Regions from separate parts of the Geobacillus sp. PLS 41 genome, predicted to be linked through region 2. Evidence: a T-box and tRNA genes for the amino acid it is inferred to sense, from the RefSeq annotation. Region 2 holds a T-box; the other holds one or more tRNA genes.
What was found. The T-box of region 2 lies ahead of ileS (isoleucine--tRNA ligase). A T-box ahead of a tRNA ligase gene usually reads a tRNA of that ligase, here a tRNA-Ile.

Region 1 (7,280 bases), 560 kb from region 2:
AGAAAATGCGCTCCACTAGCACGTCTTCAATGCGTCCGCCGTACTCTTTCTCAAGCCGCATCATATTGAGCGGCGACAGCTCGCCTTCGATGCGAATGCCGTATTCGCGGTAAAAATCGTCGCGCAAATGGTGAGGAATGAGGTGAAGCGGATCTTCATGCATCGGGCACCCTTTAATGGCATACACCGCGCCGCGCTCTGTTTTTGAATACTCTTCAAGCCCACGCTTTAGCAAAGTCACAAGCGTCGACTTCCCGCCGCCAACTGGCCCCATCAGCAGCAAAATCCGTTTCCGCACATCAAGCCGCTTCGCCGCCGGGTGGAAATATTCCTCAACGAGCCGCTCAAGCGCCTCCTCAAGCCCGAACAGGTGCTGGCTGAAAAACTTATATCGTTTCCGCCCATTCACCTCTTCGACCCCAGCATCTTTGATCATATTATAAACACGCGAATGAGCCGACTGGGCCACCCACGGCTTTTCTTTTAAAATCTTTAAATACTCAGCAAACGTTCCTTCCCATTTCAACTTTTCTTCTTCTTCCCGATACCGGGCGATTTTTTGCAAAATATCCATAAAGGACCTCCTCACCCTTGGATGTCTAACAGCAAGATTATTACAATTTATGCGAGGATGTCCCGTATCATTCGCCGCAAAAAAAAATTTTGTCTCCTAACAACCAACTGCGGTCATTCACATGCTTGGCCATATTCGCTATAATAAAAGGGGAAACGCCTGCCACTTTCATTATGAAGGAGGAACAAACGATGCGCACTTTGCTTGTGCTAGGGGTTATCATTGCGTTTTTGACGGCCATTTTCACCGCTGGCTATGAAGACAAACCAGGCGTCAGACAATAAGACCAAAAAAACGACCTCCAGAGCGAAGGTCGTTTTTTTGTTTATGACAACCCATAAAACCGTTGTTGGCGCAACGCTTCGTACACTAAAATGGCCGCCGTGTTCGACAAGTTTAACGAGCGCACTTTGTCATTCATCGGGATGCGAAGGCAACGGTCCATATTGGCCTCAAGCAGCTCCTTCGGCAGTCCGGTCGTTTCACGGCCGAACACAAAGAAAATATGTTTTTCTGTATCGCTGAAATCAAACGAATCATAATACCGGCGCCCGAATTTCGTAATGAAATAAAACTCCCCTTCCGGAAAGCGGGCGAATAGTTCGTCAAGCGAGTCATAATACGAAATATTGACATACGGCCAATAATCAAGCCCGGCGCGCTTTAACATTTTATCATCCGTAGAAAAACCGAGCGGGCGGATCAAATGGAGCGACGTATCGGTTGCTGCGCACGTACGAGCGATGTTTCCAGTATTGGCTGGAATTTCTGGCTGGTATAGCACTACATGAAGCGGCATTTCCTTCACCTCAGCAACGTTTATTTGCGATCGATGATGTGAAAAAACTTATAGCGAATGTTCGGCGTATAGGCGCTTGAATCTTCATACGACCAATAGCGCATTCGGCTGTTTGTCGTATGGGCGTTCACAAGCGGCATCCCGTTCTGATCTTTCGCCACCACAATCGTTGAGTGGTCGAAGCGTCCGTCCCCTTGAAAATCATAACAGATGACATCACCTGCCATCAATTGCTCCGGCTCCGCCACTTCCACCGCCTGCAAGCCGATGCGCGACCCGCTCAAATACCAACGAAAAGCATGGGCCACAGCCCAGCTGTAACTCCAACTTCCGTTTTGACACCACCATCCCCTCGCCCGGTTCGGATAGCCCGTCATCGGCGCCCCGCCTGCATACAAGCATTGAGAGACAAAATTCGTGCAATCCACCGGAAACGACGGAAACACCGGGTTATGCCGATTCCACCACGTTTCCGCATACCGCACCGCCCGGGCGCGGTCATACTGGTAAGAAAGACGCTCCCCCGTCCATTGCTCTCGTTCGACGCGCGGCGCCTCCATATCCCTCCCCAACCGGTTGATCGGTTCATCAGTTACAAGCTCACCGCGAACAAAACAGGCGCATCGCTCCTCAACCTGTTCTTCTATATATAGTGAACCCCTTTGCTTAATTAAAAATTGATGGTGGGCAATATACATAACTTTCGCTTCCCGCTCGATGGTCTGCCTGCCGACAATTTGTCCCCGGATCGTGCAACGGACGATCTCCGCACCGCGCTTTTGGCAAAGCCGTTGCTTTCTTGCCGCCTCTTCGCTTCGGATATTGCTTTCCGACACAAACGAGCGGGCTCGCTCATCCAACCACGCGCGCAACTGTTTTTTCATGCTGCTTTCCACCACTTTCGTTTTTGTTACTACCTTATGTGGGGAAGCTGCGTTTTTTTCCCTATTCCTTTGCCTCAGCCAACAGTTTCAGTCCTTTTTCAATCTCAGCGATCACATCGGCATCCGCCTCCGTTTGCCGCGCGGCCTCCAAGTAAGGCTTAGCGCTTGGATCCCCGATTTTCCCGAGCGCCCACGCCGCCGTCCCGCGGATGACGGGACGGCTATCCTCTTTCAACAAACGCAGTAAGTGCGGCACCGCGGTTTGGTCTTTGTAATGGGCGAGCGCCAGAATGGCATTGCGCTGAATCGGCTTTTTCCCACGCCATGAACCCGCCATGGCCCCAAATGTTTCTTTAAATTCACGGTTGCTCATCTGAAGCAGCGGGATGAGCTTCGGCTTTACCGCTTCCGGATCCGGCTCGAATTCTGGATGCAAATGAAAGTCTTTCCCCTTATTTTCCGGGCAGACTTGCTGGCATGTATCGCAGCCGTACAGCCGGTTCCCGATTTTCTCCCGAAACTCGTCGGCTAAAAAGCCTTTCGTTTGCGTTAAAAAGGAAAGGCACCGCTGTGCGTTCAGTTGCCCCCCTTGCACAAGCGCCCCGGTCGGGCAGGCATCAATGCATTTCGTGCACGTGCCGCATCGGTTTTCAACCGGTTCATCAGGGGGAAATGGAATATTCGTAATCATTTCTCCCAAATACACATACGATCCAAACTCCGGTGTAATAATAGAGCAGTTCTTGCCGCTCCAACCGATCCCTGCTCGTTCCGCCACCGCCCGATCAGCGAGCTCTCCGGTATCCACCATCGAGCGAACGCGGGCATGGGGCACTTTGGCCAGCAAAAACTCCTCGAGCTGCTGCAAACGTTCCCGCAACACATCGTGGTAGTCCTTTCCCCATGAAGCGCGGCAAAAAACGCCGCGCCGTTCCGTCTTTGTCCCCCGCGGCGCATTTTTCATTTTAGACGGATAGGCAAGAGCAATGGCAATAATCGATTTTGCTTCCGGAAGAAGCAATGAAGGATTCGTCCGTTTCTCAATATCTGGTTCCTCAAAACCGGACTGATAGCCGAGCTCCTGCTGGCGGCGCAGCCGTTCCTTTAATTCAACAAACGGATCAGCGCTCGCAAATCCGATTTTATCAATGCCGATTGACCGACTGTACTCAATGACTTCCTGCTTTAATGCCATAACATCCATCGTTTTCCCTCCTTTCGTCATATATGGTAAAATGAAATCCGAGGTGATCAAGATGAAATGCGTGATATCAGAACAACTAAAGCAACGCCTTCCTTCTGGTAAATTCGGCGTCATCCGCTATCATCATATCGAGGTCAGCGATTCACCGCAAATGTTAAGGGGGAGGCTTGAGCTGTTTCAAGAATCTCTTTACATCGAGCTGCAGGAAAAGTCGATTGCCGACATCCCTGAGATGGTCGAATGGCGCCGTACTTTCAAACAAATCGGAACGGACCCAAGCCGCTATCGACCGTCAAGTGAAAGCCTGTACCGACGCATCCAGAAAAAAAGCTTCATTCCGCCTATCCATTCAGCGGCGGACATAAACAACTTTTTTTCACTCTATTATAAAATTCCGCTCGGCATCTATGATCTAGACCGCATCAACGGGACAGTGACGCTCACGATCGGCACGGAACAAGATGAATACATCGCGTTAAACGGCCGCACAGTCAACTTTGCCAACAAACTCGTCAGCAAAGATGAACGAGGGCCGTTTGGCAGTCCGATCGTCGATTCGGAGCGGACCGCCGTGACGAGAGAAACGAAAAACGCTTTGCAAATCGTTTACTTTCTCCCATCAACGCCAGAAGAAACCGCCAAGCGCCAGCTTCAAGCCATCCAAACGATGTTTGTGCAAATTCATGGCGGCGAAGCCGACGCCCAATTGTTCATTTGATCTTCCCCCCACTTTCCTGCTGTTGGAAACGGGGGACTCCCTCCCTACTTGAACTCTCTCCCACCTACGCTCACGCGTGGAAGTGGGGGTCTTCTCGGTTTAGGGTGATAAAGAAAAAAACGCAATGCCTCGTTCTTTAACGAAACGAAACACTGCGTTGTCCCCAACAATCATAACGTAATTTTAAAGCTAACGAGAGATATTATAACAGACTTCCACACGCATCGCAAGAAAAAAACGCAAAAATCGACAAAAGAAATTGTACAAAAGGGCACCAGAATCTCTGGTGCCAGCAACCAGTGACCCGTACGGGATTCGAACCCGTGTTACCGCCGTGAAAGGGCGGTGTCTTAACCACTTGACCAACGGGCCATTATGGCGGAGAAGGCGGGATTTGAACCCGCGCGCCGCAAAACTGCGACCTAACGGTTTAGCAAACCGTCCCCTTCAGCCACTTGGGTACTTCTCCAAAGAAATGGCTCCGCAAGTAGGATTCGAACCTACGACCTACCGGTTAACAGCCGGTTGCTCTACCGCTGAGCTATTGCGGAATGATGAATAACTATATGTTATGCTCATCTTCCAAATGTGCTCGTTGCCTCTTCCTCTGCCAGCTAATTCAAGGAAGCGAGATGCGTCGAGGCAACTCGCAGCGAATTCGAAGATGTGAAGCTCGTCGCTCCGATTTTGCTGTGGAACGATGGGGCATTGTTCGCCCATTATTATAGCGAATGACCCAAAAATATTCAATGGAAAATAATGGGCCTAAGTGGACTTGAACCACCGACCTCACGCTTATCAGGCGTGCGCTCTGACCAGCTGAGCTATAGGCCCATAAAAAGCGGGTGATGGGAATCGAACCCACGACATCAGCTTGGAAGGCTGAGGTTTTACCACTAAACTACACCCGCATATCATTTAGTTGAACATCCGCCACGCTGCTTCCATGCCCCTTCCTCTACCAGCTGATTCACAGAAGCCAGATGCGTCGGGGCAACTCGAAGCAGATTCGATGATGCAGATGCTCGTGGCTGAGGTTTTACCACTAAACTACACCCGCAAATATAGAATATAATGAAAAGGGCGACTAGTGGGAATCGAACCCACGCATGCCAGAGCCACAATCTGGTGCGTTAACCACTTCGCCATAGTCGCCTCGTTCTGGTGCCGGCTGCAGGACTTGAACCCGCAACCTACTGATTACAAGTCAGTTGCTCTACCAATTGAGCTAAGCCGGCATATTCAAAATTAGCTAGTGACTCATGTTGTCTGCCTGGTTGTGCCTCTTCCTCTGCAAGCTGATTCGAGGAAGCTGAGTGCGTCGAGGCAACTCGCAGCCAATTCGATGATGCCGATGCTCGTCTCTACCAATTGAGCTAAGCCGGCATATTTAAAATTAGCTAGTGACTCATGTTGTCTGCCTAGTTGTGCCTCTTCCTCTCCCAGCTAATTCGAGGAAGTCAAATGCTCGGTGTCCCTTCCTCTGCAAGCTTATTCAAAGAAGTGGGATGCGTCGGGACAACTCGCAGCAGATTCGACGATGCGAATGCTCGTCTCTACCAATTGAGCTAAGCCGGCACGATTTTAAAGTGCATGGCGGAGGAGGAGGGATTCGAACCCCCGCGCGCCTTGCGGCGCCTCTCGGTTTTCAAGACCGACCCCTTCAACCACTTGGGTACTCCTCCAAAAAAGCAACAATAATAATGGTGGACCTTGTAGGACTCGAACCTACGACCGGACGGTTATGAGCCGTCTGCTCTAACCAGCTGAGCTAAAGGTCCGATAATGGTGGCGGTGGAGGGGATCGAACCCCCGACCTCACGGGTATGAACCGTACGCTCTAGCCAGCTGAGCTACACCGCCAAATTTAAGTCAAAAGGTGGAGCCTATCGGGATCGAACCGATGACCTCCTGCTTGCAAAGCAGGCGCTCTCCCAGCTGAGCTAAGGCCCCATGATAAATCGGGAAGACAGGATTTGAACCTGCGACCTCACGGACCCGAACCGTGTGCTCTACCAAGCTGAGCTACTTCCCGACAAAACGCGCTCGAGAGGATTCGAACCCCTAACCTTCTGATCCGTAGTCAGATGCTCTATCCAATTGAGCTACGAGCGCACAAGTGCCGAGGGCCGGACTCGAACCGGCACGGTAGTTACCTACCCCAGGATTTTAAGTCCTGTGCGTCTGCCAATTCCGCCACCCCGGCGGAAGTGGAGCGGAAGACGGGGCTCGAACCCGCGACCCCCACCTTGGCAAGGTGGTGTTCTACCGCTGAACTACTTCCGCAAGACGATGAGCCATGGAGGACTCGAACCTCCGACCCTCTGATTAAAAGTCAGATGCTCTACCTACTGAGCTAATGGCTCATGGGTTCAATAACACTCCGAGACAACGATGTCCCTTCCTCTACTAGCATATTCGAAGATGTCAGATGCGTCGGGACAACTCGAAGCGAACTCGAAGATGTAGCGCTCGTTACTGAGCTAATGGCTCGCGGTTGCCGCCTTAATGGCTTAAGGGGTTATTAAGGAATAAGAATGCCGGCTGCAGGACTTGAACCCGCAACCTACTGATTACAAGTCAGTTGCTCTACCAATTGAGCTAAGCCGGCACATTTAAAATTAGTTAGTGACTCATGTTGTCTGCCTGGTTGTGCCTCTTCCTCTTCAAGCTCATTCAAGGAAGCCTTGTGCGTCGAGGCAACTCGCAACAGACTCGACGATGCGAATGTTCGTCGCTACCCATTGAACTAAGCCGGGGTGGTTTGAACATCTGACATGTCTGTGAACTACTCCCACTTAGCTTTGCATGAAGCGGGAACCTTCTTTCGGAACTATGATAAAAATGGTGGCTCGGGACGGAATCGAACCGCCGACACAAGGATTTTCAGTCCTTTGCTCTACCGACTGAGCTACCGAGCCATACCATATTTTTCGTGATTTTGGAACAATGGCGGTCCCGACGGGACTCGAACCCGCGATCTCCTGCGTGACAGGCAGGCATGTTAACCACTACACTACGGGACCAATTTTGGTTGCGGGGGCAGGATTTGAACCTGCGACCTTCGGGTTATGAGCCCGACGAGCTACCGGACTGCTCCA
Region 2 (7,280 bases):
CGAAAGAAATTGAAAAACGGGCGGTGCGGCCAGTAAAATGTTTTGTGCAAGTGAACGTGTCGGGGGAAGTGACCAAACACGGGCTCGCCCCCGAAGAAACGATTCCGTTTATTGAACAACTTCGCGCCTTTTCGCGCATCGAAGTCGTCGGATTGATGACGATGGCGCCGCACACGGACGACGAAGCGGTATTGCGCGCTTGCTTCCGCCGATTGCGAGTGCTGAAGGAACACGTTCAGGCGATGGGAATGGCCCATGCGCCATGCACCGAACTGTCAATGGGCATGTCAAACGATTACACGATCGCCATCGAGGAAGGAGCGACGTTTGTGCGCATAGGCAGCGCGCTTGTTGGATCATTGTAGGAGGTGAAACCGGATGGGATTGATGAAAAAATTCCGTGATTATTTTTTAGAAGAAGACTACGAAGACTATGAAGAAGAATATGAGGCGCCACAGCCGGAAGAAGAGGCGCTGCCGAAGACGGCAGGCAAGGCGAACGTCGTCAGCCTGCAAAGCGTGCAAAAATCGGCGAAAGTCGTGCTTGCTGAGCCGAGGGTGTATGCGGAGGCGCAGGAGATCGCCGACCATTTGAAAAGCCGGCGCGCGGTCATCGTCAACTTGCAGCGCATCCAGCATGAGCAGGCGAAGCGGATCGTCGACTTTTTAAGCGGCACGGTGTACGCCATTGGCGGCGACATTCAGCAAGTCGGCACAAAAATTTTTTTATGCACCCCGGAAAACGTCGACGTCAGCGGCTCGATTTCGCTCGACGGCGAGGATGACAGACCGATGAAGAGGTGGTAGCTGTTGGATTATGTACTCACGTTTTTGACGACAGTGATTCAAGTGTACTCGTATGCGCTGATCATTTATATTTTAATGTCATGGTTTCCCAATGCGCGCGAAACGCGGTTCGGACAGATGTTGGCCGCTATTTGCGAGCCGTATTTAGAGCCGTTTCGGCGGGTCATTCCGCCGCTTGGCATCATTGACGTCTCCCCAATCGTCGCGTTTATCGTTCTTGAATTCGCGACGAGAGGGCTTCACGCCCTGTTCGACATTCTTCAGTCGCAGTTTTAACTTCGTTTTGCGCGCACGGCGCCGCCGCTCTCCGCCCGGCAGGCAAAAAGGCGGAAGGGCGAAACTCGCAGAGAGGAATCCGTTGTGGGTTCCTTTCTTCCATGAAAGCAAGGTGACGTCGAGTGGAGCTGTATCAGCATTTTCGCAAAGAGGAACATCCGTTCATTGATCAAGTGCTCGAGTGGAAGGAGATGGTGAGCCGTCAGTACGCTCCGAAGCTGACCGATTTTCTCGATCCGCGCGAGCAGCAAATCGTGCAAAGCATCGCCGGCGGTGCGGAAGATGTGCGCGCGTTCTTTTTCGGCGGCGCCCCGTTTGTCGAGCGGAAGCGGGTGTTTCTCGCTCCGCCGTATATCGACCCTGAGGAAGAGGATTATGGCATTGTACTGTTTGCCGTCCGCTATCCGGCGAAATTCGTTTCCCTTGAACATCGCGACGTGTTGGGGGCGCTGATGTCGCTTGGCTTGCGGCGCGGCAAGTTTGGCGATATTCTCATTCGGGATGGGGAAATTCAGTTTTTTGTTGCTGCTGAAGTCGCCGACTACGTCCGCTTGCATGTCGAAACGATCGGCAAAGCTCCGGTTGCGCTTGAGCCGCTTCCGTTGTCGGCAGCCATGCCGCTTGCCGAAACGTGGGAGGAAGGAACGGTCACGGTGTCTTCTCTAAGGCTCGATGCTGTGCTCGCTCAGGCGTTTCGCCTTGCGCGCGAGAAAGCGCGTGCGCTTGTTGAAAGCGGGCTTGTCAAAGTCAACTGGAAGGTGGTGGACAAGCCGGATTTCCTCTGCGGACCGGGCGATGTCCTGTCGGCGCGCGGTTTTGGCCGCTGCAAGCTGTTTTCGGTGGAAGGGCCGACGAAAAAAGAGCGCTGGCTCGTTCAGATTGGCCGACAAAAATAAGCAAATGACGGCAGGAAATCGGCAAACCATGTCGAATGAAAGTGAAGAAAAGGAATGATGGAGACGGAGGTGGCCGTTGTGCCGTTGACGCCATTGGATATTCACAACAAGGAATTCAGCCGCGGGTTTCGTGGGTACGATGAAGACGAAGTGAACGAGTTTCTCGATCAAGTCATTAAAGACTATGAAATGCTCATCCGTGAAAAAAAGCAGCTGGAAGAAAAAGTGGCCGAACTGACGGAAAAGCTGAACTACTTTGCGAACATTGAAGAGACGCTCAATAAGTCGATTCTTGTTGCACAGGAAGCAGCGGAAGAAGTGAAGCGGAATGCGCAAAAAGAGGCGAAGCTGATCATTAAAGAGGCGGAAAAAAACGCCGAGCGCATCATCAGCGATGCATTAGCGAAATCGCGGAAAATCGCCCTCGAGATCGAGGAGCTGAAGCGGCAGTCGAAAGTGTTCCGCGCCCGTTTCCGCATGCTTGTCGAGGCCCAGCTCGATATGATCAACAGCCGCGATTGGGACGAGTTGATGGAGTATGAGGCGCCGGATTTGGAAGAAGGGGCGAGAGAACCGCTGTCACAGCCTTGACGAACCGAAGACGTTTCGGTTATAATAATTGGCAAAAATCGCCGCATCAGCCGCCGTGGGAGGCGGTTGGCTTTTTTCAGGATGAATAGCGAAATAGCCATCGACGATGAAAGGGACAGTAGCTCTTGTACGACCGGTCGCAGCGAGCCGGGGATGGTGGAAGCCTGGCATCGGCGCAAGAGTGAACATCACCCTGGAGTTCCATGCCGAACATCAAGTAGGCCATGGCGCGTCATTCCCGTTACGAATGAAAAGAGGGCTGTGCGTCGTTTGCATGGCCAAGAAGGGTGGTACCGCGAGACCGTTCTCGTCCCTTGCCGGGGGGAGAACGGTTTTTTATTTGGAATCTATCGTTCGAAGGAGGAGCAAGGATGGATTACAAAGAAACGCTGCTCATGCCGAAGACCGACTTCCCGATGCGCGGCAACTTGCCGAAGCGGGAGCCGGAAATGCAAAAAAAATGGGAGGAAATGGACATTTACCGGAAAGTGCAGGAGCGGACGAAAGGACGGCCGCTGTTTGTTCTGCATGACGGCCCGCCGTATGCCAACGGCGACATTCATATGGGTCATGCGCTGAACAAAATTTTAAAAGATATCATCGTCCGCTACAAATCCATGAGCGGCTATTGCGCCCCATACGTGCCGGGCTGGGATACGCACGGCTTGCCGATCGAAACGGCCCTTGCCAAGCAAGGAGTTGACCGCAAATCGATGAGCGTCGCCGAGTTCCGCAAGCGGTGCGAGCAATATGCGTATGAACAAATCGACAACCAGCGCCGGCAATTCAAGCGGCTCGGTGTGCGCGGCGACTGGGACAACCCATACATTACGCTCAAACCGGAGTACGAAGCCCAGCAAATTAAAGTGTTTGGCGAAATGGCGAAAAAAGGGCTCATCTACAAAGGGTTGAAGCCGGTCTATTGGTCGCCGTCAAGCGAATCGGCGCTCGCCGAAGCGGAAATCGAATATAAAGACAAGCGCTCGCCGTCGATTTATGTCGCCTTCCCGGTGAAAAACGGCAAAGGCGTGCTTGAGGGCGATGAGCGAATCGTCATTTGGACGACGACGCCGTGGACGATTCCGGCGAACTTGGCGATCGCGGTTCATCCGGATTTGGATTACCATGTTGTCGATGTCAGCGGAAAACGGTATGTCGTCGCTGCCGCCTTGGCGGAATCGGTGGCGAAAGAAATCGGTTGGGACGCATGGTCGGTCGTCAAAACGGTCAAAGGAAAAGAGCTTGAATACGTCGTGGCGAGACATCCGTTTTATGAGCGCGACTCGCTTGTTGTGTGCGGCGAACACGTCACGACCGACGCCGGTACGGGCTGCGTCCATACGGCGCCGGGCCACGGGGAAGACGACTTTCTCGTTGGGCAAAAATATGGGCTTCCGGTCCTTTGTCCGGTTGATGAACGCGGCTACATGACCGAGGAAGCGCCGGGATTTGCCGGGATGTTTTACGAAGACGCCAACAAGGCGATTACACAGAAGCTTGAGGAAGTCGGCGCTTTGTTGAAGCTTGGGTTTATCACCCACTCGTATCCGCACGACTGGCGGACAAAGCAGCCGACGATTTTCCGGGCGACAACGCAATGGTTTGCGTCGATCGATAAAATCCGCAACGAGCTGCTTCAAGCGATTAAGGAAACGAAATGGATTCCGGAGTGGGGGGAAATCCGCATCCACAACATGGTGCGCGACCGCGGCGACTGGTGCATTTCCCGCCAACGCGCCTGGGGGGTGCCGATTCCGGTCTTTTACGGCGAAAACGGTGAACCGATCATCACCGATGAGACGATTGAGCATGTGTCGAACTTGTTCCGCCAATACGGGTCGAACGTCTGGTTTGAGCGCGAGGCGAAAGACTTGCTGCCGGAAGGATTCACCCATCCGTCGAGCCCGAACGGCATCTTTACGAAAGAAACGGACATTATGGATGTCTGGTTTGACTCCGGTTCGTCGCACCAAGCCGTGTTGGTCGAACGCGACGATCTCGTGCGTCCGGCTGATTTGTACTTGGAAGGCTCCGACCAATACCGCGGCTGGTTCAACTCATCGCTGTCCACCGCCGTTGCCGTCACCGGCAAAGCGCCGTATAAAGGCGTGTTGAGCCACGGCTTTGTCTTGGACGGCGAAGGGCGGAAAAATGAGCAAGTCGCTCGGCAACGTCGTCGTGCCGGCGAAAGTGATGGAACAGTTTGGCGCCGACATTTTGCGCCTTTGGGTCGCTTCGGTTGACTACCAAGCGGACGTGCGCATCTCCGACCATATTTTAAAACAAGTGTCGGAAGTGTACCGGAAAATCCGCAACACGTTCCGGTTTATGCTCGGCAACTTGTTCGATTTCGATCCGAACCAAAACGCCGTGCCGGTTGGGGAGCTTGGCGAAGTCGACCGCTATATGCTGGCGAAGTTGAACAAGCTGATCGCCAAAGTGAAAAAGGCCTATGACAGCTACGATTTCGCCGCGGTTTACCATGAGATGAACCATTTCTGCACCGTCGAGCTGAGCGCGTTTTACTTGGATATGGCGAAAGACATTTTGTACATCGAAGCGGCCGACTCGCGCGCCCGCCGCGCCGTGCAGACGGTGCTCTATGAAACGGTCGTCGCGTTGGCGAAGCTCATCGCGCCGATTTTGCCGCATACCGCCGATGAAGTGTGGGAGCATATCCCGAATCGAAGAGAAAACGTCGAAAGCGTCCAGCTCACCGATATGCCGGAGCCGATCGCGATCGACGGCGAAGAAGCGCTGCTGGCGAAATGGGATGCGTTTATGGACGTGCGCGATGACATGTTAAAAGCGCTCGAGAACGCACGCAATGAAAAAGTGATCGGCAAATCGCTGACGGCCAGCGTCATCGTCTACCCGAAAGACGAGGCGCGGAAGCTATTGGCGTCGCTTGATGCCGACTTGCGCCAGCTTCTCATCGTTTCCGCCTTTTCGATCGCCGATGAGCCGTATGACGCCGCGCCGGCCGAAGCCGAGCGGCTCGACCACGTGGCCGTCATCGTCCGCCCGGCGGAAGGCGAGACGTGCGAGCGGTGCTGGACGGTGACTCCAGCTGTCGGACAAGATCCGTCCCACCCGACGCTTTGCCCGCGCTGCGCGCACATTGTGAACGAACATTATTCCGCATAACGAAAAGCGGCAAGGCTGCCCCAAGGTAGCCTTGCCGCTTCATTTGTTTGCCATGGCGAATTATGCTACAATGCAAAAAGGATGAATGAGAAGGACAGGGGGACTTGGCACGGTGGCATACTATTGGATTGCGGCGGCGGTCGTCATCCTCGATCAATGGACGAAATGGCTTGTCGTCCGCTATATGCGGCTTGGGGAAAGCATCCCGATCATTGACAATGTGCTCTATATTACGTCGCACCGCAATCGCGGCGCGGCGTGGGGCATGCTGGAAGGGCAGTTTTGGCTCTTTTATTTGATTACGGTTATTGTCGTGGCGGCGATCGTGATCTACATCCGCCGCCTGAAGCCTTCTGAACGCCTGGCGGGCGTAGGGCTTGGGCTGATGCTCGGTGGGGCGATTGGCAATTTTCTCGACCGCGTCTTTCGCAAGGAAGTGGTCGATTTCATCCACGCGTACATCGGCACGTACAGTTTTCCGGTGTTCAACGTGGCTGACTCGGCGCTGACGGTCGGCGTCATCTTGCTGTTTGTCCATATGTTTTTTTTCGCGACACCAGAGAAAGGGAATGAGTAGATGGACACGATCACATTTCACATTGAAGACGAATATGACGGCGAACGAATTGATAAAGTGATCGCGGCGTTAAATGAGGAATGGTCGCGTTCACAAGTGCAGCAATGGATCAAAAACGGGCTTGTGACCGTGAACGGCCAAACGGTGAAGGCGAACTACAAATGCGAGGCGGGCGACTCGGTCGCCGTCTCACCGCCGGAGCCGGAGCCGCTTCATGTCGAGCCGGAGCCGATTCCGCTGGACATTTATTATGAGGATGAGGATGTCCTTGTCGTCAACAAACCGCGCGGCATGGTCGTCCATCCGGCGCCCGGGCATATGCGCGGCACGCTTGTCAACGCGCTTCTCGCCCATTGCCGCGACCTGTCTGGGATCAACGGCGTGCTTCGCCCCGGCATCGTCCATCGGATTGACAAAGACACATCAGGACTATTGATGGTGGCGAAAAACGACGCCGCCCACCGCTCGCTCGTCGAGCAGCTTGTGAACAAAACGGTGACGCGCCGCTACAAGGCGATCGTCCACGGCGTCATTCCACACGATTACGGGACGATCGACGCGCCGATCGGCCGCGACAAGCGCGATCGAAAGAAAATGGCCGTCACCGAGGAAAACGGCAAGGAAGCCGTCACCCATTTCCGCGTGCTCGAGCGGTTTCGCCATTATACGTATGTGGAGTGCCAGCTGGAAACGGGGCGGACGCACCAAATTCGCGTCCATATGAAATACATCGGCTATCCGCTCGCTGGCGACCCGCAATACGGGCCGAAAAAAACGCTCGCCATCGACGGCCAGGCGCTTCACGCCGGGGTGCTCGGCTTCCGTCATCCGAGAAGCGGCGAGTATTTGGAATTCGAAGCGCCGTTGCCGCCGGAGTTTGCCGAGCTGCTTGACTGGCTGCGAAAAAACGATTGACAAACGAACACGCCCCCTTTACAATGAAAACAGGTGAACAGGAACCTTTAAGTTCAGTCCTGTGAGGCTGA

Region 1: it has a tRNA-Ile gene. The T-box ahead of ileS (isoleucine--tRNA ligase) is inferred to sense a tRNA for this amino acid. The anticodon was not compared.

The regions. Positions count from the first base shown of each region.
Region 1 covers NZ_CM151395.1:3,506,429-3,513,708, forward strand. Annotated here, with positions in the region: gene ACVX3G_RS17520 (PrkA family serine protein kinase) at 1-574, opposite strand, end outside; gene trmL (tRNA (uridine(34)/cytosine(34)/5-carboxymethylaminomethyluridine(34)-2'-O)-methyltransferase TrmL) at 900-1,373, opposite strand; gene ACVX3G_RS17530 (amidase domain-containing protein) at 1,394-2,257, opposite strand; gene queG (tRNA epoxyqueuosine(34) reductase QueG) at 2,319-3,461, opposite strand; gene ACVX3G_RS17540 (B3/B4 domain-containing protein) at 3,514-4,179, shown strand; tRNA gene ACVX3G_RS17545 (tRNA-Glu) at 4,480-4,551, opposite strand; tRNA gene ACVX3G_RS17550 (tRNA-Ser) at 4,556-4,648, opposite strand; tRNA gene ACVX3G_RS17555 (tRNA-Asn) at 4,656-4,730, opposite strand; tRNA gene ACVX3G_RS17560 (tRNA-Ile) at 4,940-5,013, opposite strand; tRNA gene ACVX3G_RS17565 (tRNA-Gly) at 5,020-5,090, opposite strand; tRNA gene ACVX3G_RS17570 (tRNA-His) at 5,262-5,334, opposite strand; tRNA gene ACVX3G_RS17575 (tRNA-Thr) at 5,342-5,417, opposite strand; tRNA gene ACVX3G_RS17580 (tRNA-Ser) at 5,774-5,864, opposite strand; tRNA gene ACVX3G_RS17585 (tRNA-Ile) at 5,884-5,960, opposite strand; tRNA gene ACVX3G_RS17590 (tRNA-Met) at 5,966-6,042, opposite strand; tRNA gene ACVX3G_RS17595 (tRNA-Ala) at 6,060-6,132, opposite strand; tRNA gene ACVX3G_RS17600 (tRNA-Pro) at 6,141-6,214, opposite strand; tRNA gene ACVX3G_RS17605 (tRNA-Arg) at 6,221-6,294, opposite strand; tRNA gene ACVX3G_RS17610 (tRNA-Leu) at 6,300-6,385, opposite strand; tRNA gene ACVX3G_RS17615 (tRNA-Gly) at 6,391-6,465, opposite strand; tRNA gene ACVX3G_RS17620 (tRNA-Lys) at 6,473-6,545, opposite strand; tRNA gene ACVX3G_RS17625 (tRNA-Thr) at 6,718-6,790, opposite strand; tRNA gene ACVX3G_RS17630 (tRNA-Phe) at 7,025-7,100, opposite strand; tRNA gene ACVX3G_RS17635 (tRNA-Asp) at 7,130-7,205, opposite strand; tRNA gene ACVX3G_RS17640 (tRNA-Met) at 7,211-7,280, opposite strand, start outside.
Region 2 covers NZ_CM151395.1:2,941,766-2,949,045, reverse strand. Annotated here, with positions in the region: gene ACVX3G_RS14715 (YggS family pyridoxal phosphate-dependent enzyme) at 1-365, shown strand, start outside; gene ACVX3G_RS14710 (cell division protein SepF) at 379-807, shown strand; gene ACVX3G_RS14705 (YggT family protein) at 811-1,083, shown strand; gene ACVX3G_RS14700 (YlmH family RNA-binding protein) at 1,206-1,979, shown strand; gene ACVX3G_RS14695 (DivIVA domain-containing protein) at 2,058-2,570, shown strand; T-box leader at 2,668-2,888, shown strand; partial or broken gene ileS (isoleucine--tRNA ligase) at 2,942-5,717, shown strand; gene lspA (signal peptidase II) at 5,803-6,294, shown strand; gene ACVX3G_RS14680 (RluA family pseudouridine synthase) at 6,295-7,209, shown strand.